DNA from 2 places in the Micrococcus sp. Mcc28 genome. Region 1 is predicted to be linked to the other one. Evidence: riboswitches for the same ligand, from Rfam matches in the RefSeq annotation. Region 1 holds a riboswitch; the other holds the start of a gene.
The links. Region 1 has a riboswitch for thiamine pyrophosphate ahead of NR073_RS00505 (FAD-dependent oxidoreductase). Riboswitches for the same ligand answer to the same signal wherever they lie in the genome.
Positions count from the first base shown of each region.

Region 2: another riboswitch for thiamine pyrophosphate. It lies ahead of NR073_RS01765 (thiamine ABC transporter substrate binding subunit); the one in region 1 lies ahead of NR073_RS00505 (FAD-dependent oxidoreductase).

Region 1 covers NZ_JALJRH010000001.1:98,151-112,493, forward strand. The annotation lists gene prfA (peptide chain release factor 1) at 1-330, opposite strand, end outside; gene rho (transcription termination factor Rho) at 446-2,524, opposite strand; gene thrB (homoserine kinase) at 2,845-3,798, opposite strand; gene thrC (threonine synthase) at 3,802-4,914, opposite strand; gene NR073_RS00475 (homoserine dehydrogenase) at 4,918-6,240, opposite strand; gene lysA (diaminopimelate decarboxylase) at 6,411-7,883, opposite strand; gene argS (arginine--tRNA ligase) at 7,892-9,562, opposite strand; gene moeB (HesA/MoeB/ThiF family protein) at 9,679-10,875, opposite strand; gene NR073_RS00495 (thiazole synthase) at 10,872-11,690, opposite strand; gene thiS (sulfur carrier protein ThiS) at 11,694-11,936, opposite strand; gene NR073_RS00505 (FAD-dependent oxidoreductase) at 11,933-13,102, opposite strand; TPP riboswitch at 13,096-13,226, opposite strand; gene thiE (thiamine phosphate synthase) at 13,248-13,991, shown strand; tRNA gene NR073_RS00515 (tRNA-Arg) at 14,078-14,150, shown strand.
Region 2 covers NZ_JALJRH010000002.1:164,254-178,596, reverse strand. The annotation lists gene NR073_RS01805 (acetyl-CoA C-acetyltransferase) at 1-670, opposite strand, end outside; gene NR073_RS01800 (DUF6480 family protein) at 929-1,183, shown strand; gene NR073_RS01795 (hypothetical protein) at 1,322-1,717, opposite strand; gene NR073_RS01790 (sodium:alanine symporter family protein) at 1,908-3,350, opposite strand; gene NR073_RS01785 (RNase H family protein) at 3,412-4,764, opposite strand; gene NR073_RS01780 (TetR family transcriptional regulator) at 4,977-5,483, opposite strand; gene NR073_RS01775 (ABC transporter ATP-binding protein) at 5,480-6,181, opposite strand; gene NR073_RS01770 (iron ABC transporter permease) at 6,181-7,911, opposite strand; gene NR073_RS01765 (thiamine ABC transporter substrate binding subunit) at 7,911-8,975, opposite strand; TPP riboswitch at 9,042-9,147, opposite strand; gene NR073_RS01760 (AI-2E family transporter) at 9,194-10,480, shown strand; gene NR073_RS01755 (agmatine deiminase family protein) at 10,446-11,495, opposite strand; gene NR073_RS01750 (bifunctional proline dehydrogenase/L-glutamate gamma-semialdehyde dehydrogenase) at 11,627-14,343, shown strand, end outside.

The DNA.
Region 1 (14,343 bases):
GTCGTCGGGGTCGCGCGGGATCAGCAGCCGGCGCAGCCGTTCGGCGGCCTCCGCCTCGGCCGCCTCCAGACCGGGCACCTCGGCCGCGAAGGCCACCGCGTCGTCGTCGCCGGCCGCGGCCAGCTCCCGCGCGTCGGCCAGCTCCTCCGCGGCCGCCGACCAGGCGCGGTGCGCCGTCACCACGGCGCCGAGCTCGGCGAACCGCCGGTTCAGCCGCCGGGCGAGTGCCGGGTCCTGGTGCACCGCCGGGTCGGACAGGCGCGCCGTCAGCTCGCGATGCTCCGCCAGGAGCCGATCCACGGCCTCGCGCCGCTGGTCCGAATCGAACACGTGCGTGCCTCTCCTCCTCCGGCCTCAGCGGGCCGGGCTGTCCGACGTGGACGGCCCCGCCCCGTCCGGCGGAGACGAGCTCCCCCGGGCGGGACGGGGCCGTGCGACGGGACGGTCAGTCGTCGCCCTTGGACCCCAGCGTGGTCTTGGAGACCAGCATGAGGAACTCGGCGTTGGACGCGGTGTCCTTGATCTTGTTGGTGAGCAGGTCGAGGGCCTGCTGCTGCTCGAGGCCGGAGAGCACCCGGCGCAGCTTCCACATGATCTTGACCTCCTCCTGCGAGAGCAGGGCCTCCTCGCGGCGGGTGCCGGACGCGTTGACGTCCACCGCCGGGAAGATGCGGCGCTCCGCGAGGTGACGGGACAGGCGCAGCTCCATGTTGCCGGTGCCCTTGAACTCCTCGAAGATCACCTCGTCCATGCGCGAGCCGGTCTCGACCAGCGCGGTGGCCAGGATGGTCAGCGAGCCGCCGTTCTCGATGTTGCGGGCGGCGCCGAAGAACTTCTTCGGCGGGTACAGCGCCGAGGAGTCCACACCGCCGGAGAGGATGCGGCCCGAGGCCGGGGCGGCCAGGTTGTAGGCGCGGCCCAGGCGGGTCATGGAGTCGAGCAGCACGACGACGTCGCGACCCATCTCCACGAGGCGCTTGGCGCGCTCGATGGCCAGCTCGGCGAGGGTGGTGTGGTCGTCCGCCGGGCGGTCGAACGTGGAGGCGATGACCTCGCCGTCCACCGACCGCTGCATGTCGGTGACCTCCTCGGGGCGCTCGTCGACGAGCACCATCATGAGGTGGACCTCGGGGTTGTTCGTCTTGATCGCGTTGGCGATCGACTGCAGGATCATCGTCTTGCCGGCCTTGGGCGGGGAGACGATGAGGCCACGCTGGCCCTTGCCGATGGGGCTGACCAGATCGATCACGCGGGGGCCGATCAGCTTGGGATCGGTCTCCAGGCGCAGGCGCTCCTGCGGGTACAGGGGCACGAGCTTGCCGAACTCCACGCGCTGCGGGTGCTCGACGGCGGGCTGACCGTTGACCGAGGAGATCTTCACCAGGGCGTTGAACTTCTGACGGTTGGAGCCGCCGCCGTGGTGCTGCTGCTTCTCACCGTCGCGCGGGGCGCGGATCGCGCCGACGACGGCGTCGCCCTTGCGCAGACCGTACTTCTTCACCATGGCCAGGGAGACGTAGACGTCGTTCGGGCCCGGCAGGTAGCCGGAGGTGCGGACGAACGCGTAGTTGTCCAGCACGTCGAGGATGCCGGCCACGGGCTGCAGGACGTCGTCCTCGGTCAGCTCGGTCTCGTCGACCTCGGGGCCGCCGCGGCCACGGCGGTTGCGGCCGCGCTCGTTGCGATTGCGGCGGTTGCGACGGTTGCGGCCGCCCTCGTCGTCGCGGTCGTCGCGGCGGCTGCGGTCCCCGCGTCCGCCGTCGCCCCGGCCGCCGTCCTCGGACTTGTCGCCGCGCTGCTCGCGCGAGCCGTCGCGGCCGTTCTCACGGTCCCGGTTGTTCTCGCGGCCGTTCTCGCGGTCGCGGCCGTTGTCGCGGTCCCGCCCGTTGCGGCCGTTGCGGCCGCGGCCGTTCTCGCGCCCGTTGTCGTCACGGTCCTCCCGGTCGCCGCGGCGGTCCGCGTCGGCGCCGTCCTCGCCCTGGGCGCCGTCGGAGCGACGGTCCTGACCCTGCTGGGCGTCGTCGTCGCCGGCGCGGCGGCGGCCGCGGGAGCGACGCTCGGACTGCGGGCGGTCCTCGCCCTCGTCGCGGGCCTCGGACCCCCCGGACCGGTCCTGGTCCGAGGCGGTCTCACGGGGGGCCTGCTCGGTCTGGGCCTCGCGGGCCTCGGCCTGGGGCTGCCCGTCCTGGGCGGCGGCCGGAGCGGAGGTGTCGGCGTCGGCGCGGCGCGAGCGGCGTCGGGCCGGGCGCTCGGCGGCCGGGGCGGCGTCCTCAGAGGACGCGGCCGCCGGGACGGCCTCGGCGGCGGGGGCCGCGGGGGCCTGGGCCGCGCGCTCGGCGGCGTCGCGGTCCGCCACGGAGCCGCCGCGCTGGTGGTCGGAGATCGCGGTCACCAGGTCGGCCTTGCGCATGCGCGAGCCGCCGGCGATGCCGAGCTGGGAGGCCAGGGCCTGGAGCTGGGCGAGCTTGAGCGAGGCCAGGCCACCGCCGTTCGTCGGCGTGGTCTGTTCCGTGGATTCGGTCACGAAGGTTCCTTCTCCCTCGAATGCGGCCCGGCGGCGCGTGGCGCGTCGGGCTGCGGTGTGCATCCGGTCGGGCCGCGCAGCGGCGCCCCAGAAAACCGGGTTTCATGGTGTGAACTCAGCAGTGGCGCCTCCCCTGATCGTGCGCAGTCGCTGCGTGACGGGGCGGAGGCGTCCGGACTCGACCGAGCCGGAGCGGATCCCGCACGCCGGCCGTGCGCAGCACGGGATGGATCGCGGCGGGGTTCCGGCCGACGGCGCACGGTGCGTCCGGCCGTCACAGGCCCGGGCACCGGAGACCCGGGCCGCGCGAGGCGGTGGGGTCAGCCGTGGTGGAGTGATTCCACCCTAACACCGTCCACGGCCACGCACGGCACCAGCACGCGCCAGGCGGCCGCCCCGTCCGCCGTCAGAGCACGCGCCGCCTCCGTGGCGTGCTCGGCCGCCTGGACGCCGTCGCACAGCGCGAGCACCGTGGGACCCGCGCCGGAGACGACGGCGGCGTGGCCGCGCTCGCGCAGCCCCGCGACCAGTGCGGCGCTGGCCGGCATGGCCACGGCGCGCGGCTCCTGGTGCAGCCAGTCCCGCGTGGCGGCCGGCAGCAGCACGGGGTCCTCCGCCAGCGCGTGGACGAGCAGCGCGGCACGGCCGGCCTGGGCCGCCGCCACGGCGTGGGGCACCTCGGCGGGCAGCACGCCCCGGGCGACGTGGGTGGACAGCTCGGTGTCCGGGATCGCGACCACCGGCACCACGCGCTCGTGCAGCCGCAGCCGCGCCGTGGCCGGGCCGGGGACGTCGTCACGGGTCCAGGAGACGGTGGCCCCGCCCACGAGCGCGGGGGCGACGTTGTCCGGGTGCCCCTCGAAGCGGGTGGCCGCCTCGAGCAGGTCCGCGGGTGCCCGGCGCAGCGCGGCCGGCAGCAGGGCCTCGGCCGCGGCGTAGGCCGCGACGACGGCGGCCGCGGACGAGCCGAGCCCGCGGGCGTGCGGGATCCGGTTCACGGCGCGCAGGTGCAGCCCCGGCGCGGTGAACCCGCGGTCCCGCAGGTGCTCGTGCGCCAGGCGCAGGATCAGGTGCGCGCCGTCCCGCGGCAGGGTGGCCTCCCCCTCCCCCACGACCTCCGCGACGTCGGGGCCCGCCACGACCGTGAGCGTCACCTCGTCGCGCAGCTCCAGGGCCAGGCCCATCGAGTCGAAGCCGGGGCCGAGGTTGGCGGAGGTGGCGGGGACGGAGACGGACGCGGCGGTCCCGGGCGCCAGCGGCTGCGGTGCGGCCATGGCTCAGCTCAGGCCGAGGGCCTGGGCGACGGTGACCACGTCGAACGGCACCGAGCGCGGGGTCACGTCGGCGCCGTCGGCGCCGCGCAGGGCCCACTGCGGGTCCTTGAGGCCGTGGCCGGTGACGGTGATGACCCAGCTCTTGCCGGCCGGCACGTTCCCGGCGGCGTGGTGCTTGAGCAGCCCGGCGACGCCGGCGGCGGAGGCGGGCTCGACGAACACGCCCTCCTTCGCGGAGAGCCAGCGATGGGCCTCGAGGATCTCCTCGTCCGTGACGGAGTCGATCATCCCGCCGGACTCGTCGCGGGCGGCCTCGGCCTGCTCCCACGAGGCCGGGTTGCCGATCCGGATGGCGGTGGCGATCGTGTCCGGGTCGGTCACGGGGTGGCCCTGGACGATCGGGGCGGCGCCCGCGGCCTGGAAGCCCCACATCACGGGGGTCTTCGTGGCCACCGCGGGCAGCTCGGCGTCCGAGGCGCCCTCGTGCGGGTTCACGTAGGGGGCGGCGTACTCGCGGTAGCCCTTCCAGTACGCGGTGATGTTGCCCGCGTTGCCCACGGGCAGCAGGTGGTAGTCCGGGGCGTCGCCGAGGGTGTCCACGACCTCGAACGCGCCGGTCTTCTGCCCCTCGATGCGGGCCGGGTTGACGGAGTTCACGAGGAACACGGGGTAGTTCTCGGCCAGCTTGCGGGCCACCTCGAGGCAGTCGTCGAAGTTGCCCTGCACCTGGAGGATCTCCGCGCCGTGGGCCACGGCCTGGGACATCTTGCCCATCGAGATCTTCCCCTCGGGCACGAGCACGGCGCACGTGATCCCGGCCTGCGCGGCGTAGGCCGCCGCCGAGGCGGACGTGTTGCCGGTGGACGCGCAGACGACGGCCTTCGCGCCGTCAGCGACGGCGGCGGTGATCGCCATGGTCATGCCGCGGTCCTTGAAGGAGCCGGTCGGGTTCATGCCCTCGAACTTCACGTGCACGGTGCCCTGCACCAGCTCGGAGAGGTGGGGGGCGTGGATGAGCGGGGTGCCGCCCTCGCCGAGGGTGATCACGCGCGTGTCCTCGGTGACGGGCAGGCGGTCGGCGTACTCGCGGACGACGCCGCGCCACTGGTGGGCCATGGGTCAGTTCCCTTCGACTCGGAGGACGGACGCCACCTCGTGGACGACGTCCAGGGCGGCGAGCGCCCCGACGGTGGCGTCGAGGTCGCGCTGCCGCGCACGGTGGGTGATCAGCCGCAGGGACGCGCCGGGGGCGTCCTCGCGCTCAGATGGGACCTGACGCAACGTCTCGATGGAGACGCCGTGCTCCTCGAACACCCCGGCGACGCGGCGCAGCACACCGGGCTGGTCCGCCGCGCGCAGCACGACCATGAAGGAGGTGTGGGCCTCGGCCGGGTCCAGGGCGGGCAGGGCGGTGACGGGGGTGCGCAGGCGCGCCGGGCCGCCGCGCACGATGCGCTGGGCGATCGAGACGACGTCGCCCATCACCGCGGAGGCGGTGGGGGCGCCGCCGGCGCCGGGACCGTAGAACATGAGCTCGCCGGCGTTGTCGGCCTCCACGAAGACGGCGTTGAACGCCCCGCGCACGGAGGCCAGCGGGTGCTCCCGCGGCAGCAGGGTGGGGTGCACGCGCAGGACCGCGCCCTCGGCGCCGTCGGCGGCGCGGCCGCGCTCGGCGATCGCCAGCAGCTTGATGACGTAGCCCGCCTCCGCGGCGGCGGCGTTGTCCTCGGCCGTGATCGCGGTGATGCCCGCGACGGCCACCTGGTCCAGTGTGTACGGCGCCCCGAACGCGATGGTCGCCAGGATCGCGGCCTTCGCGGCGGCGTCGTGGCCCTCGACGTCGGCGGTCGGGTCGGCCTCGGCGTAGCCGAGCCGCTGGGCCTCGGCGAGGGCGTCGTCGAAGTCCGCCCCCTCGGAGTCCATCCGGTCGAGGATGAAGTTGGTGGTGCCGTTGGCGATGCCCATCACGCGGGTGACGCGGTCGCCGCCCAGGGAGTCGCGCAGCGGGCGCAGGATCGGGATGGCGCCGGCGACGGCGGCCTCGAAGCTGAGCTGCGCGCCGGTGGCGGCGGCCGCGGCGTACAGCTCCTCGCCGTGCTGGGCCAGCAGTGCCTTGTTGCCGGTCACCACGGACGTGCCGGCGGCCAGGGCGCGCAGGATCAGGGTGCGGGCCGGCTCGATGCCGCCCATCAGCTCGATGACGACGTCCGCGCCGTCCACGAGCGCCTCGGCGTCGGTCGTGTAGAGCGCCGGGTCCGCCTGCCAGTCGCGCGTCGCGCCCGTGTCCCGCACCGCGATGCCCGTGAGCTCGAGGTCGGCGCCCACGCGGTCCCGCAGGATGTCGGCGTCCTCGGTGAGGATCCGGGCGGTCTGGGACCCCACGGTCCCGCCGCCCAGCAGGGCGACCTTGAGTGCGGTGGGGGCGTCGGTGTGCTGGGGCATGGTCCTCCGTGATCCAGGGTGGGTCGGGCCCGCGCGACCGCGCGGCCCGGCTGGCCTCGAATCTAGCGCGGCGCCCCGGCCCGTCCCACCGCGCGACACTCGGTGTCCGCAGAGCGGGACGGACCCACCCGGGCTCGAGGCCGGCGGCCGGGTGCGCCGCGCCCGCGTCCTCAGCGGGCGAGGCGCGGATCGGCCTCGCGGGCGAACAGGTCCTCCTGCGTCTCGCGACGGATGATCACCCGCGCCTGCCCGCCGGAGACCGCGACGACGGCCGGGCGGGCCAGCGCGTTGTAGTTCGAGGACATCACGTGCGTGTACGCGCCCGTGGCCGGCACGGCCAGCAGGTCGCCGCGGCCCAGGTCGGCCGGCAGGTACACGTCGCGGACCAGGATGTCGCCGGACTCACAGTGCTTGCCCACCACACGGGAGAGCGCCGGCTCGGCCTCCGAGGTGCGGCGCGCGGAGACGGCGGTGTAGTCGGCGTCGTAGAGCACGGGACGCGGGTTGTCGGACATGCCGCCGTCCACGGCGACGTAGCGGCGGGCCGCGGTGCCGCCGTCGGGGGCGTCCGCGTCCACGGTCTTGGTCACCCCGACCGTGTAGAGGGTCAGCCCCGCGGGGCCCGAGATGGCCCGCCCCGGCTCGAGCGAGACCCGCGGGCACCTCAGGCCGAGGCGCTCGACGGTCTTCTGGACGTCGTCGGCGAGGGCGTCGGCGATCTCCGCGGCCGGGCGCGGCTCGTCCACGGCCGTGTAGGCGATGCCGTGGCCGCCGCCGAGGTCGAGCTCGGCCAGCTCCACCCCGTGCTCGGCCTTGATCTCGGCGAGGAACTCGAGCACGCGTCCGGCCGCCAGCCCGAAGCCCTCGGCCTCGAAGATCTGGGACCCGATGTGGCAGTGCACGCCCAGCAGGTCGATCGACTCGGCCGCCAGGGCCGCGGCCACGGCGACGGCGGCCGGCGAGCGGCCGGCCACGTTGCCGTCCCGGTCGGTGGACGCCGGGGCCAGGGAGAGCCCGAACTTCTGGTCCTCGTGCGCGGTGGCGATGAAGTCGTGGGTGTGCGCGTGCACGCCCGGGGTCAGCCGGAGCATCACGGGGGCGCGGCGGCCGGCCTCGGCCGCGAGCGCGGCCAGGTGGGTGAGCTCGTCGAGCGAGTCCACGATGATCCGGCCCACGCCCGCCTCGAGGGCGGTGCGCAGCTCGGCGTCCGACTTGTTGTTGCCGTGCAGGCCGATGTGGGCCGGGTCGACGCCGGCGGCCAGCGCGATCGCCAGCTCGCCGCCGGATGCGGTGTCCACGCGCAGGCCCTCCTCGGCCGCCCAGCGGGCGGTGGAGAGGGTGAGCATGGACTTGCCGGCGTAGTAGACGTCCGCTCCCCCGCACAGGTCGGCGAACGCGGTGTCGAAGCCCTCGCGGAACGCGCGGGCGCGGGCGCGGAAGTCGTCCTCGTCCACCACGAGCAGCGGCGTGCCGAACTCCGCGGCGAGCGCGCTCGCGCGCAGGCCCTGGACGGTGAGCTCGCCGTCGGCGGCGCGGTCCACGCCGGCGGCCCACAGGCCGGGCACGAGCGCGTCCGGGTCCCCCGGCGCGGGGAGCCAGGCGGGGGCGAGCGGGGAGGCGGGGGCGGGCTGCGGCGTCGTCATCCGGGCGCTCACATCTTCTCCGGGGCGGTCACGCCGAGCAGGCCGAGACCGTTGGCCAGCACCTGGGCGGTGGCGTCGTTGAGCCACAGGCGGGTGCGGTTGAGGGTCTCCACGGGACGCGGCGTCCCGTCGTCGGTGGGCATGGGCACGATGCGGCAGGCGGCGTACCACGAGTGGTAGGCCCCGGCGATCACCTCGAGGTGGCGGGCCACGCGGTGGGGCTCGCGCAGGCGCGCCGCCGCGCCGACGACGGCCGGGAACTCCGCCAGCTGGGCCAGCAGCTCCGACTCGGTGGCGTGGGTGAGCAGGGCGGCGTCGAACTCGGAGCGGTCCACGCCGTGGGCCTGCGCGGTGCGCGCCGCGCCCGAGGCGCGGGCGTGGGCGTACTGCACGTAGTAGACGGGGTTGTCGTTCGTGGCGGAGCGCAGCAGCTCGGGGTCGATCGTCAGGGGCGAGTCCGCGGGGTAGCGGGCCAGGTCGTAGCGCAGGGCGTCGCGGCCGAGCCACTCCACGAGGTCCTTGAGCTCGATGATGTTGCCGGCGCGCTTGGAGAGCTTCGCGCCGTTGACCGAGATGAGCTGGCCGATGAGGATCTCGATGTTCGTCGCCGGGTCGTCGCCGGCGGCGGCGGCGATCGCCTTGAGGCGGTTCACGTAGCCGTGGTGGTCGGCGCCGAGCAGGTACACCTTCTCCTCGAAGCCGCGGTCGCGCTTGTGGAGGTAGTAGGCGGCGTCGGCGGCGAAGTAGGTGGGCTCCCCGTTGGCGCGGATGAGCACGCGGTCCTTGTCGTCGCCGAAGTCGGTGGTCTTGAGCCACACGGCGCCCTCGCGGTCCTCGATGTGGCCCTGCTCGCGCAGCCGCTGCACGGCCTGGTCGATCGCGCCGGAGTCGTGGAGCGTCTGCTCCGAGGTGAACACGTCGAAGTGCACGTCGAAGGCGGCGAGCGTGTCCTTGATGTCCTGCATCTGGAGCCGGTACGCGGCCTCGCGGACCACCGGGCGGGCGGCCTCGTCCGTCAGCTCGCGCACGTCCGGGTGCTCGAGGGCGACGGCGTCGGCCAGCTCCTGCACGTACGCGCCCGGGTAGCCGCCCGCGGGGACGTCGCGGCCGTGCAGGCGGGCGAGGACCGAGTCGGCGAACACGTTCATCTGGTTGCCGGCGTCGTTGACGTAGTACTCGGCGGTGACGTCCGCCCCCGAGGCGCGCAGCAGGCGGGCGATCGCATCGCCCAGCGCGGCCCAGCGGGTGTGGCCGATGTGCAGCGGGCCGGTGGGGTTGGCGGAGACGAACTCCATGTTCACGGTGTGCCCGGCCAGGGCGTCGTTGCGGCCGTACTCCGGGCCGGCCTCGACGATCTCGCGGGCCAGGGCGCCGGCCGAGGCCGCGTCCAGGGTGACGTTGAGGAAGCCGGGGCCGGCGACGTCGACGGCGGCGATGCCCGGCTTGTCGGTCAGGCGCTCGGCCACGAGCCCGGCGAGGTCGCGCGGGGCCATCCCGGCCTTCTTGCCCAGCTGGAGGGCGACGTTGGTGGCCCAGTCGCCGTGCTCGCGGCTGCGGGGTCGCTCCACCTTCACGCGCGCGGGGGTGATCTCCTCCCGCAGCGCGGCGGGGAGGTCACCGGCATCGACGGCGTCGGTGAGGACAGCGGACAGCAGGGCGGAGAGGTCTTCGGGCTTCACCCGCGCAAGTCTACGGAAGGGCCGCCGCGCCCGTGCGCGTGCGAACGAACCCTGCGAGATGGCCCCCTCCGGCCCGCGGTGGGGGCCATCTCGCAGGGTTCGTCGGGGTGGGGGGGTCAGGCGGGCCAGGCGGCGAGGCCGCCGGCGAGGGACAGGACGCGCCCGCCGGCGCCCGGGTCGGCCCCGACGACGGCGTCCCGCGCCCGGGCCGACCGGGCTCCGGCGGCGCAGTAGACCACCAGGACGCGGTCCTGCCCGGGCGCGTGGGCCGCCGGCTCCGCGAGGACGGCCTCGAGCGGGACGTGTCGATCGGCCACCGCCGCGGGGGCCTCGACGCGGCGCAGGCGGCGCTCCCAGTCCTCGCGGACGTCGAGCAGGGTGAGGGACGCGGCCCGGGCGGGGTCGGCGAGCAGGGCGGCCAGCGCGGCGGGGGCGATCTCCCCGCCCGCGGCGCCGCACGCCTCCGCCGAGTCGGGGGCGTCGGCGTCGTCCGGGCGGGGGGCCTGGGCCGCGTGGGCGGACAGGTCCGTCACGGGGGTCCGCTCGGGGTCGGCCACGAGCCGCAGCTCACGGAAGCGCATCGTCAGGGCGTCCACGGAGAGCAGCCGCCCGACCAGGGGCTCGCCCACCCCGGTGAGCAGCTTGATCGCCTCGGCCGCCATGAGGGAGCCGATGATCCCGGGCAGCACCCCGAGCACCCCGGCCTGCGCGCACGAGGGCACCTCGCCGGGTTCGGGCCGCTCCGGGAACACGTCCCGGTACAGCGGCCCGCCCGGGGCGAACACGCTCACCTGCCCCGCGAACCGCAGGATCGCGCCCCACACCACGGGCACGCCCGCGATCTCGCACGCGTCGGCCACGAGGTAGCGGGTCGCGTAGTTGTCCGTGCCGTCGAGCACGAGGTCCACGGCGCCGACCCGTTCGAGCGCGTTGGCCGCGGTCAGGCGTTCGCGGTGCTCGACCACGCGCACCTCGGGGTGCAGGCCGCGCATCGTCGCGGCGGCGGAGGCGGTCTTGGGGCGGCCGAGGTCCGCCTCGGCGTGGATCACCTGGCGGTGCAGGTTGGAGCGGTCCACCATGTCGTCGTCGATCACGTGGACCTCCCCCACGCCCGCGGCGGCGAGGTAGGTCAGCACGGGCGCCCCGAGGCCGCCGGCGCCGACCACGAGGACGCGGGAGCGCAGCAGCGCCAGCTGGGCCTCGGGGCCGAAGCCGTCCAGGCTCAGGTGGCGGGCGAAGCGCTCCAGCTGGGTGTCGGACAGCGCGGTGAGGTCGCGGGGCTCGCGGGCGGCGGGGTCCAGGGCGGCGGTCACCGCTCGTCCTCCTCGGCCGTGACCCGCCCGGCCATCGGCGAGGAGGCCAGGGCGTGCTCGCGGCGCGGGATGCGCCCGGCACGGCGGGCGTGGAAGCCCGCCTCGAGCGCGAGCCGGCACGCGTGGGCCATGCGGGCGGGCTCGGCGGCGCGCGTGATCGCCGAGGCGGCGAGCACGGCGTCGCAGCCGGCCTCCATCGCCAGGGCGACGTCCGAGGCGGTGCCCACGCCGGCGTCGAGCACGATCGGCACGGAGGCGCGGGAGACGATCAGCTCCAGGTGTGCGCGGTTGAGGATGCCCAGCCCCGAGCCGATCGGCGAGCCCAGCGGCATGACGGCGGCGGCGCCGGCCTGCTCGAGGCGCAGCGCCATGGCGGGGTCGTCCGAGGTGTAGGCCAGGACGGTGAAGCCGTCGGCGGCGAGCCGCTCGGTGGCCTCGAGGGTCTCGACGACGTCGGGCAGCAGGGTGCGCTCATCGGCGATGACCTCGACCTTCACGAGGTCGGTCTCGAGCGCCTCCCGGCCGAGCCGGGCGGTGAGCACGGCGTCCCGGGCGGTGTAGCAGCCGGCGGTGTTGGGCAGCACGTCGATGCCGAGGCGGTCCAGCAGCGCGACCAGGCCGTCACGGGTGTCCGCGGACCAGCGGCGCAGCGCCACGGTGGTGAGCGTGGTGCCGGAGGCGACGAGGGCGCCCTCGAGGGCGGTCAGGTCGGTGATGCCGCCCGTGCCCATGATGAGCCGGGAGGCCAGGTCGTAGCCGCCGATCCGCAGCGGCGGGATCGCGGGGGCGGCGGGCGGGGTGCGGTGCTCGGCCATCGCTCAGCCCCCCTGCACCGCGGTGACGACGTCGACCTCGTCCCCGGCGGCCAGCTCCCGGGTGGCCCAGGCCGACCGGGGCACGACCTCGCCGCCGACCGCCACGGCCACGCCGAGCCGCCGCCCATCCGCGGCGGCGCCGTCCTCGCCGATCGCGCGCCCGGTGACGTGCGCGACGACGTCGCGGACGGTGGCCACGGCCAGCTCGGCGGGCTCTCCGTTGAGGGTCAGGGGGAGGGTGCTCATGCGATCTCCTTCAGGCGGGCGTGCAGCAGCTCGAGGATCCGCCCGGCCGCCCAGGGGGCGAGCAGGATCCCGTGACGGTGGAAGCCGGTGGCGACGACGGCGCCCGGAGCCTCGGGCACGGCGAGCACGCGCGGGGCGTCGTCGGGGGTGCCGGGGCGGGCGGCGGTGGTGATCTCGACCAGCTCGCACTCGCGGACGGCGGGCAGGATCGCGGCGGCGTCGGCGAGCAGGTCCAGCACGGCCCCGGCGGAGGTGCCGGCCAGGCCGTCCTCGCGGGCCGAGGCGCCGACCACGAGGGTGCCGTCCGCGCGGGGCACGAGGTAGACCTGGCGCCCGTGGACGAGGCCGCGGACGGTGCGGGTGATCAGGTGCGACTCCCCCGGCAGCAGCTGCTCGGGGCGCACCCGCAGACGCAGCACGTCGCCGTGGACGGGGCGCAGCGGGACCTCGACGGCGGTGGCCGCGCCGCCGATCCCGCGGTGGCCCAGGCCCGCGGCGAGGACCGCGCCGTCGGCGGTGAGGACGCCCCCGTCGGCCAGCGTGAGGCGCACCCCCTCGCCCTCCGGGCCGGCGGCGGTGACGCGTCCGGCCACGAACCGGGCGGCGGGTCCGGCGCCGACCGGGAGCGGGCCGCCGTCGGGTCCGGTCTCGGCGCGCAGGGCGGCGACGCAGGCGGCGGCGAGCCGTCGCGGGTCCACCTGATGGTCGTCCGGGGCGTCGAAGCCGGCGGCCAGGCCCGGGGCCAGGGCGGGCTCGGCGCGGCGCAGCGCGCGGACGGAGACGGGCTCGACCCGGCGACCGAGGATCGAGGCGTGCTCGAGCACGTGGTCCCAGGCGCGGGCGTCCGAGGGGTCCGCGGCCACGATCCAGGCGCCCTGTGCGAGGAAGCCCGTCTCCACATCGGTGAAGGCGGCGAGCAGGTCCACGAGGGCCGGGTAGGCCTCCCAGCCGGCCTGCAGCAGCGGGGCGAGGTCGTCCTGGCTGAACTGGGTCTCGGCGAGCGGCGCGAGCATCCCCGCCGCGGCGTGGGTGGCCCCGGCCACGGCGTGCGGGCGCCCGGCGGCGTCCAGCTCGGGGGCGATCAGGGTGACGGCGTGGCCTGCGGCACGCAGACGCACGGCGGCGGTGAGGCCGATGATCCCGGCCCCGACGACGGCCACGTGCACGGACCGGTCCTCCTCACGGCGGCATGACCCGCATCGAGTGGTGATGGTCGGCCGCGCCGGCGCGGTGCGCCCCTGCGGCCCTCTCAGCCCGGCGTGTGCGGCCCGGGCTCCCATGGAACAGCGGCCAGTCTGCCACAGTGGGCGCATGCACTCCCCCGATCCGCTCCTGATGACCGCGGCCGGCCGCGACGACGGCGGCACCGGCCCCGGCGCGCGCCGCCGCGCCCGCCTCGCCGCCTCCCGGCTGTACGTCTGCACCGACCTGCAGCGGTTCCTGCGCCCGGACGGCACGCTCGACACGGCCGCGTTCGCCGACTTCTGCGCGGCGGCGTTCCGCGGCGGAGTAGACGTGATCCAGGTGCGGGACAAGGCCGTGGACGTGGCGGTCGAGCTGGCCGCGTTCGCCACGCTCGTCCCGCTGGCCCGGGAGCACGGGGCGCTCTCGGCCGCCAACGACCGCGCCGACGTCGCCGCCCTGGCCGGGGTGGACGTGTTCCACACGGGCCAGACCGACCTGACCACCGCGCAGTGCCGCGCCCTGCTGGGCCCGGACGTGGTGCTCGGCCGCTCGTGCCACACCGAGGCGCAGGTGCGCGGCGCCCGCGCGGAGGACGGCCTGGACTACTTCTGCACGGGGCCGGTGTGGGCGACGCCCACGAAGCCGGGCCGGGCCGCCGTCGGACTGGAACTGCCGACCCTCGCCGCACGCCTGGACGCGGAGGACCCGGCGGGGGCGCGGCCGTGGTTCGCCATCGGCGGCGTCGACGCGGACCGGCTGCCCGAGGTCCGCGCGGCCGGGGCGGAACGGATCGTGGTGGTCCGCGCCGTGACGCAGGCCGAGGACCCCGAGGCCGCGGCCCGGACCCTGCGCGCGGGCCTGCCCGGCTGACGCGCCCCGCGGGGAGGTCACGGACGGGCCGTCCTGATGGTGTAGAGTCGACGAGTCCGCAACGCGCTCGACGCGTCGCGACCCCCGCCTCCGTAGCTCAGGGGATAGAGCGTCTGCCTCCGGAGCAGAAGGCCGCAGGTTCGAATCCTGCCGGGGGCACGAGCGAACAGAGCCGGACCCCCGTGGCGACACGGTGGTCCGGCTCTTCTGCGTTCTGCGGACCCGGACGCTCGAGCGGAGCGGGAGGTCCGGGTCACCGGCATTCGAGGCGGGAAATCGACCTCATGGGACGTCCCGAGGTGCGTATTCGCCGGATTTCCCGCCTCGAACGTGTCGAAGCCCGGAGGTCCCG
Region 2 (14,343 bases), on a different contig from region 1:
GGTCGAGCGAGGCGATCTTCGTGGCGTCCGGGGTGCGGGGGCCCTCGTCCGCGGTGAGGCCGGCGAGGGGTAGGATCTCGCGGTCGAAGCGACCGTCGGCCTGGGCGGCGAGCGCACGCTCGTGGGAGCGCACCGCGAACTCCTCCAGGGCGTCACGGTCCAGGTTCCAGTGCCGGGCCATCATCTCGGCCCCGCGGAACTGGGAGATCTCCTCGCTCCCGTAGCGGGCGGCCCAGGACTCGGAGCCGGTGAACGGGTCGGGGAAGCCGAGATCGCGGGCGGCCGTGTTGGACCGGGAGAGCGGGATCGCGCTCATGGACTGGACGCCACCGGCGACGACGAGGTCCGCCGTCCCGCTCATGACGGCCTGCGCGGCGTAGTGGACCGCCTGCTGGCCGGAGCCGCACTGGCGTTCGACCGTGGTGCCGGGGACGTCCTCGGAGAGCCCGGCCGCGAGCCAGGCGTTGCGCGCCACGTCCATGGCCTGCGGGCCGAGCTGGTCGATGCAGCCGAGGATGACCTCGTCGTATTCGGCTGAGTCGATGTCCTGGCGGCCGACGAGCTCGCGCAACGGCGCGGCCGCCAGGTCGAGGGGATGCACACCGGCGAGCCCCTTCCCTCGGCGACCCACGGGGGTGCGGACGGCGTCGATGATGTAGGCCTCGGGCATGGGGGCTCCTCCGGACGGCGGGGACGTGACGCCGATCACGCTATTGCTTGGACATCCAACGATCAAGAGTGTGACGGGATCCGTCGCGGCGGCGTGGAGGAGCGCCGTTTCGTCAACGAAAGCGGCTCGGGGCGCGCCGTTTCGGCTACGAAAGCGCTGGGGCGGGCGTCGCCATACCCTGGTCAGGACCCCCTGCCCCGGGCCTAGCGTAAGGACCAGCGGCATGCACCCGTGCCGCCGAGACGAGAGGAACCGGCCATGGCCACCCCGCACACCCCCGACCCCCAGGACGCCCGGCGCGCACGCGAGGCGACGGACGAGACCTCCGGTGCCGCGTTCGACGGCGACACGCCCCCAGCCGAGGGCGCAGGCGTCGGCCCGAGCAACCCGGGCATGGACGTGGAGCAGACCGGCGAGCGCTCGGCGGGCAAGATCGTGCTCGGGCTGATCATCGCCCTCGTGGTCATCGGCGTCCTGCTGTTCATCCTGGGCCGCGTCGCCGGCCTCGGCTGAGCCGCGGCGCAGACCCCTCGGGCACGCCACCGGCACACCACGACCACGGGGCGGGCACCGATCCGTCGGTGCCCGCCCCGTGGTCGTGTCCGCTCCGCGGTGATGCCGTTCAGCGGCGACTCCGCACCGTCGCAGCGGTCAGAAGCCGCCGCCCATGGTCCGGCGGCCACCCGCCGTGCGTCGGCCGGCGGCACCGGACCGGCCGCGGGAGGCGAGGGCCCCGCCGAGCAGCCCGCCCAGCAGGCCGGTGCCGAGGCCGCCCGTGGACCGGGCCGAGGGCCCGAAGCCGCCGCGGTACGCACCGGAGCTGCGCCCGCGCGTCGTGCTTCCGGCGCCGCGGCGCGAGAGCTCACGCAGCGCCAGACCGCCGAGCGTGCCCAGGAGGGCACCGCCCAGGCCGCTGGACCGGCGTCCCTGAGAGCGGGCCTGCCGGCCGAAGCCGGGGGACCGGCCGATGTGCGCACCGATGGTGGGTCGGCTGGAGCGGCGGCCACCGCCGCCGAGAGTGCGGGTGAGGCTGGAGAGGATGCCCATGGTGTCCTCCTCGGACGTCGTGCCGGCCACTCGTGCGTGGCCGGTCGGGTGCGCCTCAACCTAGGCGCCGACCCCCGCACGGTGTCCAGACCGGGCCTCCTCATGCATCGAGGCGGGATATCCACCCCACGGCCGCCCGCGGCAGCCGGATGGGGTCGATATCCCGCCTCGAAACGCGCGGGCGGGGGCGTCAGTCCTGGAGCGGGGAGGTCTTCGGCTCGTCCCTCCAGAGGGCCACGTTCCGCGCCTCGGGCAGGTCGGAGATGTGGAAGCCCGGATTCATGCCCGCCTTGAGCTTGCGCTCGTAGTCCCGGAGCAGCTTCACGGCCAGCCCGCCCAGCGGGATGATCGCCACGAGGTTGATGGTCGCCATGAGGGCCGCGAACGTGTCCGCGAGGTTCCACACCAGCGCCACGGAGCCGAGCGCGCCGCCGACCACGCACACCAGCACGAGCACGCGGAACACGGTGATGGCCGGGCCCGCGTGGCGGCCGGCCAGGTACCGGATGTTGGCCTCGCCGTAGTAGGTGTTGCCCAGCACGGAGGACCAGGCCAGGAAGAAGATGATGACGGTCAGCGCCGGGCCGGCCCACGCGCCCACGGCCTGCTGGAGCGCACCCTGGGTCACCTGCATGCCGATCGCCTCCCCGCGTCCGTAGGCCGGGTTGGAGAGCAGGATGACGAACGCGGTGGCCGAGCACACGATCAGGGTGTCGAAGTAGACGCCCAGGGACTGCACGAAGCCCTGCTTGGCCGGGTGGGAGACGGCCGCGGTGGCGGCGGCGTTCGGGGCGGAGCCCATGCCGGCCTCGTTGGAGAACATGCCGCGGCGCACGCCCTGCATCACCATCGTCATGCCGACGGCGGCGCCCGCGACCTCGCGCAGGCCGAACGCGTGGCCCACGATCAGCGCGATCATGCCCGGGACCTCGGTGATGTTGACGACCATCACGATCAGGGCCAGGAAGATGTAGAACGTGGCCATCACGGGGACCAGCACGTTGGTCACGGCCGAGAGCCGGCGCACGCCGCCGAAGATCACGAGGCCGGTGAGGGCGGCCAGGCCCAGGCCCACGATCCACGCGGTGGTGGAGGACGCGCCCCAGTTGGCCTGCACGGACTCGGAGATCGAGTTGGACTGCACGGCGTTGAACACGAAGCCGTAGGTCACGGTGATGGCGACGGCGAACACGGCCGCCAGCCACTTCGCGCCCAGGCCGTCGCGGATGTAGTACGCGGGGCCGCCGAAGTAGCCGTCCGAGCCCTTCTGCTTGTACAGCTGGGCCAGCGTGGACTCGACGAACGCGGTGGCGCCGCCGATGATCGCCAGCAGCCACATCCAGAACACGGCGCCCGGGCCGCCGATCACGATCGCGATCGCCACGCCGGCCACGTTGCCGGTGCCCACGCGCGAGGCCGCCGAGATGGTGAAGGCGCGGAACGGGCTCACGCCGTCGTTCTCGAACCCGGTCTGGGACTTGGCCGTCACCGACCGCAGCATCTCCGGGAGCATGCGCACCTGCACGCCCACGGTCCGGATGGTGAACCACACCCCGGCCACGAAGAGCAGCGCCATCACGACGTACCAGTACTTGTCGTTGAGGGCCGTGATGGCCGCTGTGATCTGTTCCACTGTCGCTTCCACAGCCCCACCCTAGAGGCTGGGGCGGAGGACGGGGAATCGGGGGCCGGGGTCAGCCGGCGGCGTCGTCCTCGACGCGGAGCTGGATCAGCTGCCCCATCCGCTCGGGCAGGTCCCCCTCGGGGGTGCCGACGCTGGCGTGGCGGGCGGCGGCCCGGGCGAGGTCGTCGGCCAGTTCGTTGCCGTGCACGCCCACGTGGCCCTTGACCCACGTGGTGTCCACCTGGACGTCCGCGGCCTGCGCCAGGTCGACGGCGGCCAGCAGGCGCCGCAGGGTGCGGCGGATGCGCTCGCCCCGGGCGCCGCCGAGGGTGAGCCGCTCGCGGCGGGCGGCGTTGAGCAGGGCCAGCGCGGTGCGCGAGTCCGAGTGGATGGTGACCCGGCCGCCGGGGGTGCCCGCCCACGCGCAGATCACGTGCCCCAGCACGAGCGCCTCGAGTTCCACCTCGAGCGGCATCGTGGCCCCGGCCACGGCCTGCACGGCCCACATGCTCGGCCCGGCGACGGCGGCCGCCCCGCCGATGCGGGAGCCGCGCAGCACGGAGCCGTCCACGTACACGTCCGTCACGTCCGCCTCGTCCGCGAACGTGAGGCTGTGGGTCACCCCGGGCAGGTTGCGGCGCAGGAAGCGGTCCGTGCGGCGGCGGGAGAGGAAGACGCCGGAGGAGCGGCGCAGCGCGTCCTCCTCCTCCTGGGCGGCCTCGATGGCCTCGAGCGGGATCCGGGCCGCGCCCGTCTGGGCGACCGTCTCCGGGTCCACGTCCGGCAGCAGGTAGCTGGAGCGCTGCGTGCCCACGGGGGACTCGTCGAGCCGGTAGGAGACCACGCGCGTGTCCACGGGGGCGAGGACCTCGAGCAGGGAGAGCAGCTCGGCGTCCCGGTCCGAGCGCAGCCGCACGATCACCGGGCGCTCCGGTGGCAGGTCGACGGTGACGGTGGACCAGAAGACGCTCAGATGCGCCGTGCCGACCATCCCGGTGTAGACGTGGCCGCGGACGTCGTCGCCGAGCTCGCGCAGCTCAAGCTCGCGGGCCACGTAGACGATGCCCCCCGTCGTCGGATGCAGGTCCAGGCGGAGGGCGGGGCCGTGGTCCACGCCGGGCAGCATGGCCAGCGGGCTGGCCACCACGCGGACGCCGTCCCGGCGGATCCGGGTGCGCGGCGGGGAGGGGCGGGGGACGACGGGGCCGGTGCGCGTGAGGTCGACGCCGTTCCGGTCCCGCGGGGTGCCCCGAGGCCGGCGGGCACGGACCACGCGCAGCGGGCGGTGCTGCTCCTCCGCCTTGGCGCCCGGGCCACGGAAGTCCCAGCCCACGTCGACGAGCGCCGCGGGGTGTGCGGGCTCGACGTCGTGATGCAGCGTCCGGTCCACGACCGTCCGCGGGTGGTTGATCCGTGCTCCCATGGCTTCGCCGGCTGTGTCGAAGGGGACCGCGCCGGAACTGTGAGCCGGGTCCGGCGGGCCATGCTGGTACTGCGGCGGTCGGGCGGGATCGCCGTGGACGAAGGGGACGACCCGTCCCGACCTGTTCTGCTCTGGGCGACCTTACCGAGCGCACCTGTGAGGAGGCAGGTCTCCTCTCCTCGGCCTCCCGCGCGGCGGCGTCGGACGAGGGGTCAGAGCGGGTCCGTGCGGTGCCGCTGCACGTCCGGGCCGGTCGCCACGCCGAGCGCTTGCGCCTGTGCGCGCTGCTGCCGCAGGGACACGGTGCCCAGCAGCAGCGCCAGGGCCCGCTCCCCGTCCTCCGGGGTGTCCGCCGCCTCGGTGAGCAGACGGTGCAGGCCGAGGCCGCCCAGCCCGAGCGCGAGGGCGGAGAGCACCACGTCCGCCCCGTCCCGGTGCCGCAGCAGGGCGGCCTCCGCGGCCTCGGCGCGGCCCGCCAGGTCCGTGACGCGGCGGGCGCGCACGGTCTCCTCCGCCTCGGCGACGATCCGGTCCGCCACCCGCGCCAGCAGTGACTGCTTGTCCGGCACGTGCCAGTACAGCGCGGAGGCCTGCACGCCCAGCACCCCGGCCACGCGCCGCATGGACAGGTCGCCCATGCCGAAGTCCTGCAGGATCCCGACGGCGGCGTCCACCACGTCCTGGGCGGTCAGCCGGGGGCGGGGTGCGGGCGGGGTCATGCCTGAGAGGCTACCGCCGGGCCGTCCTCCTCCGCCGCGATGCGTCCCCCCGCGCCGAGGCGCACGGTGCGGTCGGCCATCACGGCGGCCTCCGCGAGGTCGTGGGTGACGACGACGCCGGTCGTCCCCGCCGCCCGCAGCACCGCCCGGATGTCCTCGGCCAGGCGCCGGCGCAGGTCCGCGTCGAGCGCGGACAGCGGCTCGTCCAGCAGGAGCACCCGCGGGGCCGGGGCCAGCGACCGGGCCAGCGCCACGCGCTGGGCCTGCCCGCCGGAGAGCCGCTGCACAGGCCGGTCCGTGAGCTCGGTCAGGCCCACCAGGTCCAGCAGCTCGGCCACGCGTGCCCGCCGCCGGGCCCGGTCCCAGCCGGCGGACTCGAGGCCGTACGCCACGTTCCGGCCCACGGTCCGGTGCGGGAACAGCTGCCCGTCCTGGAACACCATCCCCACGCCCCGGCGGTGCGTCGGCACCGCCGCCACGTCCCGCCCGTCGAGCTCCACCGTGCCCGCCACGACGTCCTCGAGCCCGGCGATCCCGCGCAGGATCGTGGACTTGCCCGAGCCGGAGGCGCCCACGAGCGCCACGATCTCCCCGGCGGCCACGTCCAGGTCCGTCCCCCGCACGGGGGTGGAGCCGTCCGGATAGCGGATCGCCACATCCCGCAGCCGGAGGGAGGCCCCCGTCGTCGTCGGCGTCATCACAGACCTCCCGCCCCGGCCGGGCCCCGGGGGCGCAGCCGCTCGCACACCAGCATGATCCCGGCGCTCAGCACGGCCAGCACCGTGGCCGCCGCGAGCGCCATCCCGTAGTTGTCCGCGCCCGGCCGGCCCAGCAGCCGGGCGATCAGCACCGGCAGGGTGGGCGCGGACGGGCTCGCCAGGAAGCTCGTGGCCCCGAACTCGCCCAGGGACACCGCGAAGGCGAAGCCCGCGGCCACGCCCACGCCGCGGGCGAGGAACGGGCCGTCCACGGTGGCCAGCACCCGCCACGGGCCCGCCCCGAGGGTGCGTGCGGCCTCCCGCAGCCGCGGGTCCACCGCCGCGAGCACGGGCACGAGCGCCCGCACCGCGAGCGGCAGCGCCACCACCGCCTGGGCCAGTGGCACGAGCACGCCCGAGGCCGCCAGCTCCGGGAACGCGGCCCGCAGGGACACGACGAAGCCGAAGCCCACGGTCACCGCGGACACGCCGAGCGGCAGGAGCAGGGCGCCGTCGAGGGCCCGCTGGGCCACCAGCGCCGCGCGTGAACGGAAGGGCCGGGTCAGCAGCAGGGCCAGCGGCACGGCCACCACGAGCGTCACGAGCGTGGCGTCCACGGCCACCCGCAGGGACTGTTCGAGCGCCTGGGCCGGCGTCGACCCGCCCACGAACCCGCTGCCCGCGCTCGTGGACAGCAGCCGATAGTTGCCCAGCCCCCAGCCGTGGCGGGTGTGGAAGGAGCGCACCACGAGCGTCAGGATCGGCGCCACCACGAGCGCCACCACCGCGAGCATCACGGCCACCGGGACCGCGTCCGCGCGCGTGAGCCGGGCCGGCGGCGTCTCCCGCAGGCGCAGCGCCCGCTGGGTGCGCGCCGCCGTCACGCCGGAGACCACGACGGCGGCCAGCACCACCGCGAACTGCAGCACGGAGAACACCGCCGCGGTCCGCAGGTCCAGGTAGACGGAGGTCTGCACCCAGATCTCCGACTCGAGCGTGCCGTAGCCGGGCCGGCCGAGCGTCTGGACGATGCCGAACGCGGACGCGCAGAACAGGAACACCAGCGCCGCGCTCGCGGCGATCGCCGGGGCGAGCTGGGGCAGCGTCACGGTGCGGAACGCCCGCCACGGCGAGGCGCCCAGGGTGCGGGCGGCCTCGGTCTGGCGCGGGTCGAGCGCGTTCCACAGCGCGCCCACCTGGCGCACCACCACGGACACGTTGAAGAAGACCATGGCCAGCACGACGGCGGTGGTCGTCTGGTCCAGCCCGGTGAAGCCCAGCGGTCCGCCGGGGGCGAGCAGGGCGCGGAACGCGACGCCGACCACCACCGTGGGCAGCACGAACGGCACGAGCACGAGGGCGCGGAGCACGGCCCGCCCCGGGACGCGACGCCGGTGCAGCACGAACGCGGTCGGCAGGCCGAGCGCCACCGAGACCACCGTGCCGGCGGCGGCCATCCCGAGCGTCTGGCCGAGGATGCGCCACGTGCGCTCGCGGGCGAGGGTCTCCCTGAAGGCGGTGAGGTCCACGGCGCCGGTGAACGCGTCGGCGTCGCCGCCGATCCCGCGCCAGAGCATGGCCGCCACGGGCCACGCGAAGAAGACGAGCAGGAAGGCGACCGGCAGGACGGCGGCCACCAGCCACCACGGGCCGAGCCCGTCCCCCCGGCCGCGGGCCCGCCGGCGCGGCAGGTCCGTGCCGGGGGCCGCGACCTCGGTGAGCGCGGACATCAGCGCCGGGAGGCCTCGGCCAGGGCGGTCCACTCCTTCAGCAGGTCCTCGCGGCGCTCGTCGATGCGGGCGGGGTCCGGGGTGATGGCGTCCTCGACGAGCGGCGCGTTCTGCGCCCACTCCTCGGGCAGCTGCACCGACTCGTCGATCGGGTACATGTACATCGACTCGGGCAGGGCGGACTGGACCTCCTCGGTGAGCAGGAAGTCCACGAACGCCTGTGCGCCCTCGGGGTTCTTCGCGCCCTCGAGCACGCCGGCGTACTCGACCTGCGGGGTGCAGGAGTCCTCGATCACCTCGGTCTCGGGGGCGAACGCGGGGGAGGAGGAGTAGGAGAGCACCACCGGGAACTGGCCCTTGCCCTCGCCGCCGGAGAAGTCCGAGTTGTAGGCGTCGGACCAGCTGTCGGCGATCTTGCCGCCGTTCTCCATCAGGCCCTGCCACCAGTCCTGCCAGCCGTCGTCGCCGTACTTCTCCGTGGTGGCCGCGAGCAGCGCCAGGCCGGGGGAGGAGGCCACGGGGGAGGTGGCGACCGTCAGCTTCGCGTACTCGGGGTCGTCGAGCTGGTCGATCGAGGTGGGGGCCTCGACGTCGTGGGCCTCGAACCATGCCGGATCCGTGTTGAAGCACACCTGGCCCTGGTCCACCGGGGTCATGCGGTCCTCCACCATCCGGTCCTGTGCGGAGGCGGGCAGGTCCTGCGGGGTGTATTCGGCGACGACGCCCTCGCGGACGAGGCGGTGCGCCGAGTGGTCCTCCACGCCGTAGACGCCGTCCACGGTGGGCTCGTCCTTGGCCAGCAGGAGCTGGTTCACCACGCTGCCGGCGTCGCCGGGGGCCGTCGTCTTCAGGGTGTAGCCGGACTCCTGCTCGAACTTCTGGACGAGCTCCTGGGGCAGGTTGAACGAGTCGTGCGTCATGATCGTCACCGTCGTCGGCTCGCCGCCGGCGCCGGCGGCGGACGACGACGCCCCGTCGCCGGACGAGCCGGACACCGAACAGCCGGTGAGGGCGAGGGCGGCCACTGAGAGGGCGGCGAGGGCGCGGTGCGGGGTGCGGGACATGGCGGTTCTCCTCTGGGACGGCAGAGGGGCCGGGACGAGGCCGCCACCGGAATCCCGGGACGACGTCGACCGGGAGACTCGACTTCCTTCGCCGGTGCGGACCGGCGCAGGTTCGAGGGTCTGCGGCGGACCGCACTCTCAGCGCCGCGCGGGCGCTCCCCTGTCGATGTGGACTGGTCCCGACCCTACCCCGTCCGGCCCGCGCATAGACTGCCCGCGTGAGCGCCGCACAGCCCGCGGGGGTGACCCCGCCGCCCGCCTCGTCCAGCCCCGCCTCCGACTGGGACATCCGCCGCCCCCACCGCATGTGGCCGCGCATGCTGGTGATCGTCCTGACGCTCGCGGGCCTGGTGCTGGTGGTGCAGTTCTTCCAGGGGATCGCCTCCATAGCGGCGCCCGTCTTCCTGGGGCTGAACCTCGTGATCGTGGCCTACCCCCTGCAGGCCTGGCTCATCCGCCGGGGCCTGCACCCCGTGCTCGGGGCCGCCACCACCGTCCTGCTGGTCGTCGCGGTGATGGCCGTGTTCGGGGGCATGATGGTGTGGTCCGGCCTCGAGCTGGTGGCGGAGCTGCCGAAGTACGCGGACCGCTTCCAGCAGATCGTCCTGGACGTCTCGCACTGGCTCAACGAGCGCGGCGTGACCCCGGACATGGTGTCCCAGCAGCTGGCCTCGATCGACATGAGCACCGTGACCGGGACGGCCGTCAGCGCCATCACGAAGATCGCCACGAACGTCTACGCGGTCTTCGGTCTGCTCGTCACCGTGATCATGGGCATGTTCTTCCTGGCGATGGACTCGATGGACGTCGAACGCCGCGTCCGCCTGCTCAGCACCGCCCGCCACGAGTTCGGCCACGCCCTGGTCGAGTTCGCCCAGGGCGTGCGCCGCTACTGGGTGGTCACCACGGTGTTCGGCCTGATCGTGGCGGTGCTGGACGTGATCGCCCTCATGCTGATCGGCGTGCCGCTCGCGCTCGTGTGGGGCGTGCTCAGCTTCCTCACCAACTACATCCCGAACATCGGCTTCATCATCGGCCTGCTGCCGCCGGCCGTCCTGGGCCTGGCGGCGGGCGGCTGGTCCGACTTCCTGTGGGTGGTGGTCAGCTACTCGGTGCTGAACTTCGTGCTGCAGTCCGTGATCCAGCCCAAGGTGGCCGGCGACGCGATCGGCGTGATCCCCACCGTCAGCTTCCTCTCCCTGCTCTTCTGGGCCTGGGTCCTCGGCCCGCTCGGCGCGATCCTCGCGCTGCCCTGCACGCTGCTGGCCAAGGCCGTGCTGATCGACGCCGACCCGAACGCCCGCTGGATCAACGCGCTCATCGCCTCGGACCTGAAGGGGATGGAGCGCCGTCAGTCCTCGCTCCTGGAACGGCTGCGCCCGGCGGCCTGGCGATCCGACGCGCACGGGGGAGATGAGGACCGCGCCTCGGCGGACGGCGGGGACGACGACGGTCCCGCGACGGACGAGGTCACGGGCGGGGCTGGAGCAGCACCAGGTCGTTGAGCGCGCCGGCCAGCCGCAGCAGCGGCGGGGCGGGGAACGACAGCTGGGGCAGCCCCGGGTGCAGTGCCGCGCACGCGGCGGCCGCGGCCTCCTCGCCCGCGGCGTCCTCGAACGCCGGCCGCAGCACCGCAGCGCCCAGCGGCAGCGTGTCCAGGAGGGAGCGGGGGCCCCGCTCGGCCGGGTCGTACGCGGCGGGCTGCGCCGCCCCGGTCACCGTGCGCACGCGCAGGGGCCGGCCGGCGGCGTCGTCGGCGCCCTGCAGGAAGCGCAGCGCCGCCGCCGCGTAGGGGTGCTCGGGGTGGAACCGGTCGCCGCGCCAGTGCACGGCGGCCTCGCCGTCGCCCCCCAGCCGCACCCACGAGGCCAGGTGGCCGGGCCCGCCCCACGGCCCGGTGTCCGGCCGCGGTGCCGGCGGCACCCACAGCACCCGGGTGATCCCCAGCAGGGCGGCGAACTCGGCGGCCACCTGGCCGGGGGTCCACGCGCCGTTGATCCGCCCGTCCAGCACGGGGTCCGCGGCCACCACGGCCGTCCCCTCGCCGTCGCTCACCCAGGCCCCGCGCGGGGCGCACAGCAGGGGGGTGAGCAGCGGCAGTCCCGCCGCCTCCGCCACGGCCGTCGCGGCCGCGCCGTCGAGCGGCCCGGTCCCGGTCAGTCCCGCGGCGCTGCGCCAGGCGACGGCGGCCAGGCCCTCGGGGCGGCGGATGAAGCTCGGCCCGGTGCGGCCCAGCAGCGGTGAGCCCACGGGCGCGCGCAGCAGGTCCACCTCCGGGGGCACCAGCCGCGCCGCCCCGGCGTCGCGCGGGTGGGCGAGCACGGTGACCGGCAGCACGGCGGCGAGCGTCTCGGCCAGGCCCACGACGGCGTCCCGCGTCTCGTCTAACAGCGTCGGCACCGGGTGGCGGTGGGGCAGGACGAGCCAGGCCCGCTCGGGCGGATCCTCGGGTCCGGGCACGGGCACGACGACGTCCCGGCGCTCCCGCGCGTCGGTGGGGACGGGGTCGGCGGCGGCCATGGCGGACGGGCTCCTGGGAAGACGGCGGCGACGCGCGGGCGCGCGGCGAGGGGATGTCCATCGAGCATAGGCGTCTGACAGGAAGCCGCGGCGGTTTGACCTGTGACCCGGCACACGTGCAGAGTGCGGCCATGACCGCGATGTTCTCCGCCCAGGACCACGACGATCTCGACCGGGTCCTCGGCGCGACCGGCGGGATCCCCGACCCCGCCGACCTGCACGCCCTCGCCGACGACGCCGTCGCGCAGGTGCGGCGTTGGCTCGCCGAGTCCCGCGACCATGAGGCCGACTTCGCGGCCCGCCAGCTGGCGGGCGCCCTGAAGGAGCCGGGCGGCCTCGACTTCATCGTGCGCTTCGTGGACCACGTGGTCCGTCCCGAGGACCCCGCGATCGCCGCCCGGGCGCTGCGGGAGCTCGCCGGTCGCGCCCCCGGCTTCCTGCCCCCGGCCCTGCGCGCCGTCCTCGGCGTCGGCGGCCGCGCCGCCCCGCTCGTGCCGCGCATCGCCGTCCCCACGGCCCGCCGCGTGCTGCGGCACATGGTCTCCCACCTGATCGTCGACGCGCGGGACCGACAGCTCGGCAAGGCCATCGCGGCCCTGCGCGACGAGCACACCCGGCTGAACATCAACCTGCTGGGCGAGGCGATCCTCGGCCAGGGCGAGGCGGACCGCCGGCTCGAGGGCATCGCCGCGCTGATCCGCCGCGACGACGTCGACTACGTGTCCGTGAAGGTCTCCGCCGCCACCGCCCCGCACGCGCCCTACGCGTTCGACGAGGCCGTCGCGGACATCACCGAGCGGCTCACCCCGCTGTTCGAGCTCGCCCGGGACCGGGACACCTTCATCAACCTGGACATGGAGGAGTACCGCGACCTCGACCTCACGCTCAACGTGTTCACCGCCCTGCTCGAGCAGCCGGGCCTGCGCGACTACGAGGCCGGCATCGTGCTGCAGGCCTACCTGCCGGACGCGCTCGCGGCCATGGTGCGCCTGCAGGAGTGGGCCGCGCGCCGCGTCGCCGCCGGCGGCGCCCCGGTCAAGGTGCGCGTGGTCAAGGGCGCCAACCTGCCCATGGAGCGGATGCAGGCCTCCCTCACGGGCTGGCCGCTGGCCACGGTGGGCTCGAAGCAGGAGGCGGACACCAACTACAAGCGCGTGCTCAACTACGCGCTCACCCCGGAGCATCTGGCCCACGTGCGCATCGGCGTGGCCGGGCACAACCTCTTCGACGTCGCCCTGGCCCACCGGCTGATCGAGCGCCGCGGCCTCGACCCGGCCGCCGTGGAGTTCGAGATGCTGCTCGGCATGGCCACCGGCCAGGCCGCCGCCGTCCGGGCCGACGTCGGCGCCCTGCTGCTCTACACGCCCGTGGTGCGGCCCGAGGAGTTCGACGTGGCGATCTCCTACCTCGTGCGCCGCCTCGAGGAGGGCGCCTCCCCGGAGAACTTCATGTCCGCCGTGTTCGACCTGGACGCGGATGCGGACCTGTTCGCGCGCGAGGAGGAGCGCTTCCGCGCCTCGCTGCGCCACCTGGACGCGGCCGTGCCCCGTCCGAACCGCGTCCAGGACCGGTCCCGTGGGGAGGACGGGCCGACCCCCGCCCCCGTGGACGGCTTCGCCAACACCCCGGACACGGACCCCGCGCTGCCCGGCAACCGGGAGTGGGCCCGCCGGATCCTCGCGGCCGTCCCGGGCTCGGCCCTCGGGGCGGACACCGTCCGCGCCCACCGCGCCACCACGGCCGACGACGCCCGTGCCGCCATCGCCGCCACCGCCGACCCCGGCGCCCGCTGGGGCGCGCTCACCGGCCACGAGCGCGCCGACGCGCTGGACGCCGTCGGACGGGCCCTGCACGCCGGCCGGGCCCGCCTGCTGGAGGTGGCCGCCGCCGAGACCGGCAAGACCCTGGACCAGGGCGACCCCGAGGTCTCCGAGGCCGTGGACTTCGCGCACTACTACGCGCGCCTGGCACGCGGCCTGGACGCGGTGGAGGGCGCCCGCGCCGTGCCCGTCCGCCTGACCCTGGTGATCCCGCCGTGGAACTTCCCCGTGGCCATCCCGGTCGGGGGCGTCCTCGCCGCGCTCGGGGCCGGCTCGCCCGTGGTGTTCAAGCCGGCCCCGCAGTCCGAGCGGACGGGCGCGGTCGCGTGGGAGCTGATCGTGGCCGGGCTGCGGGACTCGGGGCTGTTCGACGACCGCGGCCCGCTCGCCGGGCACGACCCCGCGGACCTCGTGCGCCTGGTGACGCTGGCGGACGAGGACGAGGCGGAGGTCGGCGCGGCGCTCGTGACCGACCCGGCCGTCGAGCGGCTCATCCTCACCGGCAGCTGGGACACCGCACGGCTGTTCAAGGGGATGCGCCCCGACCTGCACCTGCTCGCCGAGACCTCCGGCAAGAACGCCGTGATCGTGACCCCGTCCGCGGATCTGGACCTGGCCACGAAGGACGTGGTCCAGTCCGCGTTCGGTCACGCCGGCCAGAAGTGCTCGGCGTCCTCCCTCGTGGTGCTCGTCGGCTCCGTGGGCACCTCCGAGCGCTTCCACCGGCAGCTGCTGGACGCCGCCTCGTCCCTGCACGTGGCGCACCCCGCGGACCCGCGCGCCGAGATGGGCCCCGTGATCGAGGCCCCCGGCGAGAAGCTGCGCCGCGGGCTCACCGAGCTCGGCCCGGGGGAGCGGTGGGCCCTGCGCCCGCGGCAGCTGGACGAGACGGGTCGCCTGTGGAGCCCGGGCATCCGCTCCGGCGTACGACCCGGCGCCGACGCCCACCTCACCGAGTACTTCGGCCCCGTGCTGGCCGTGATGACGGCCGAGACGCTCGAGGAGGCGATCGGGATCGTGAACGCCGT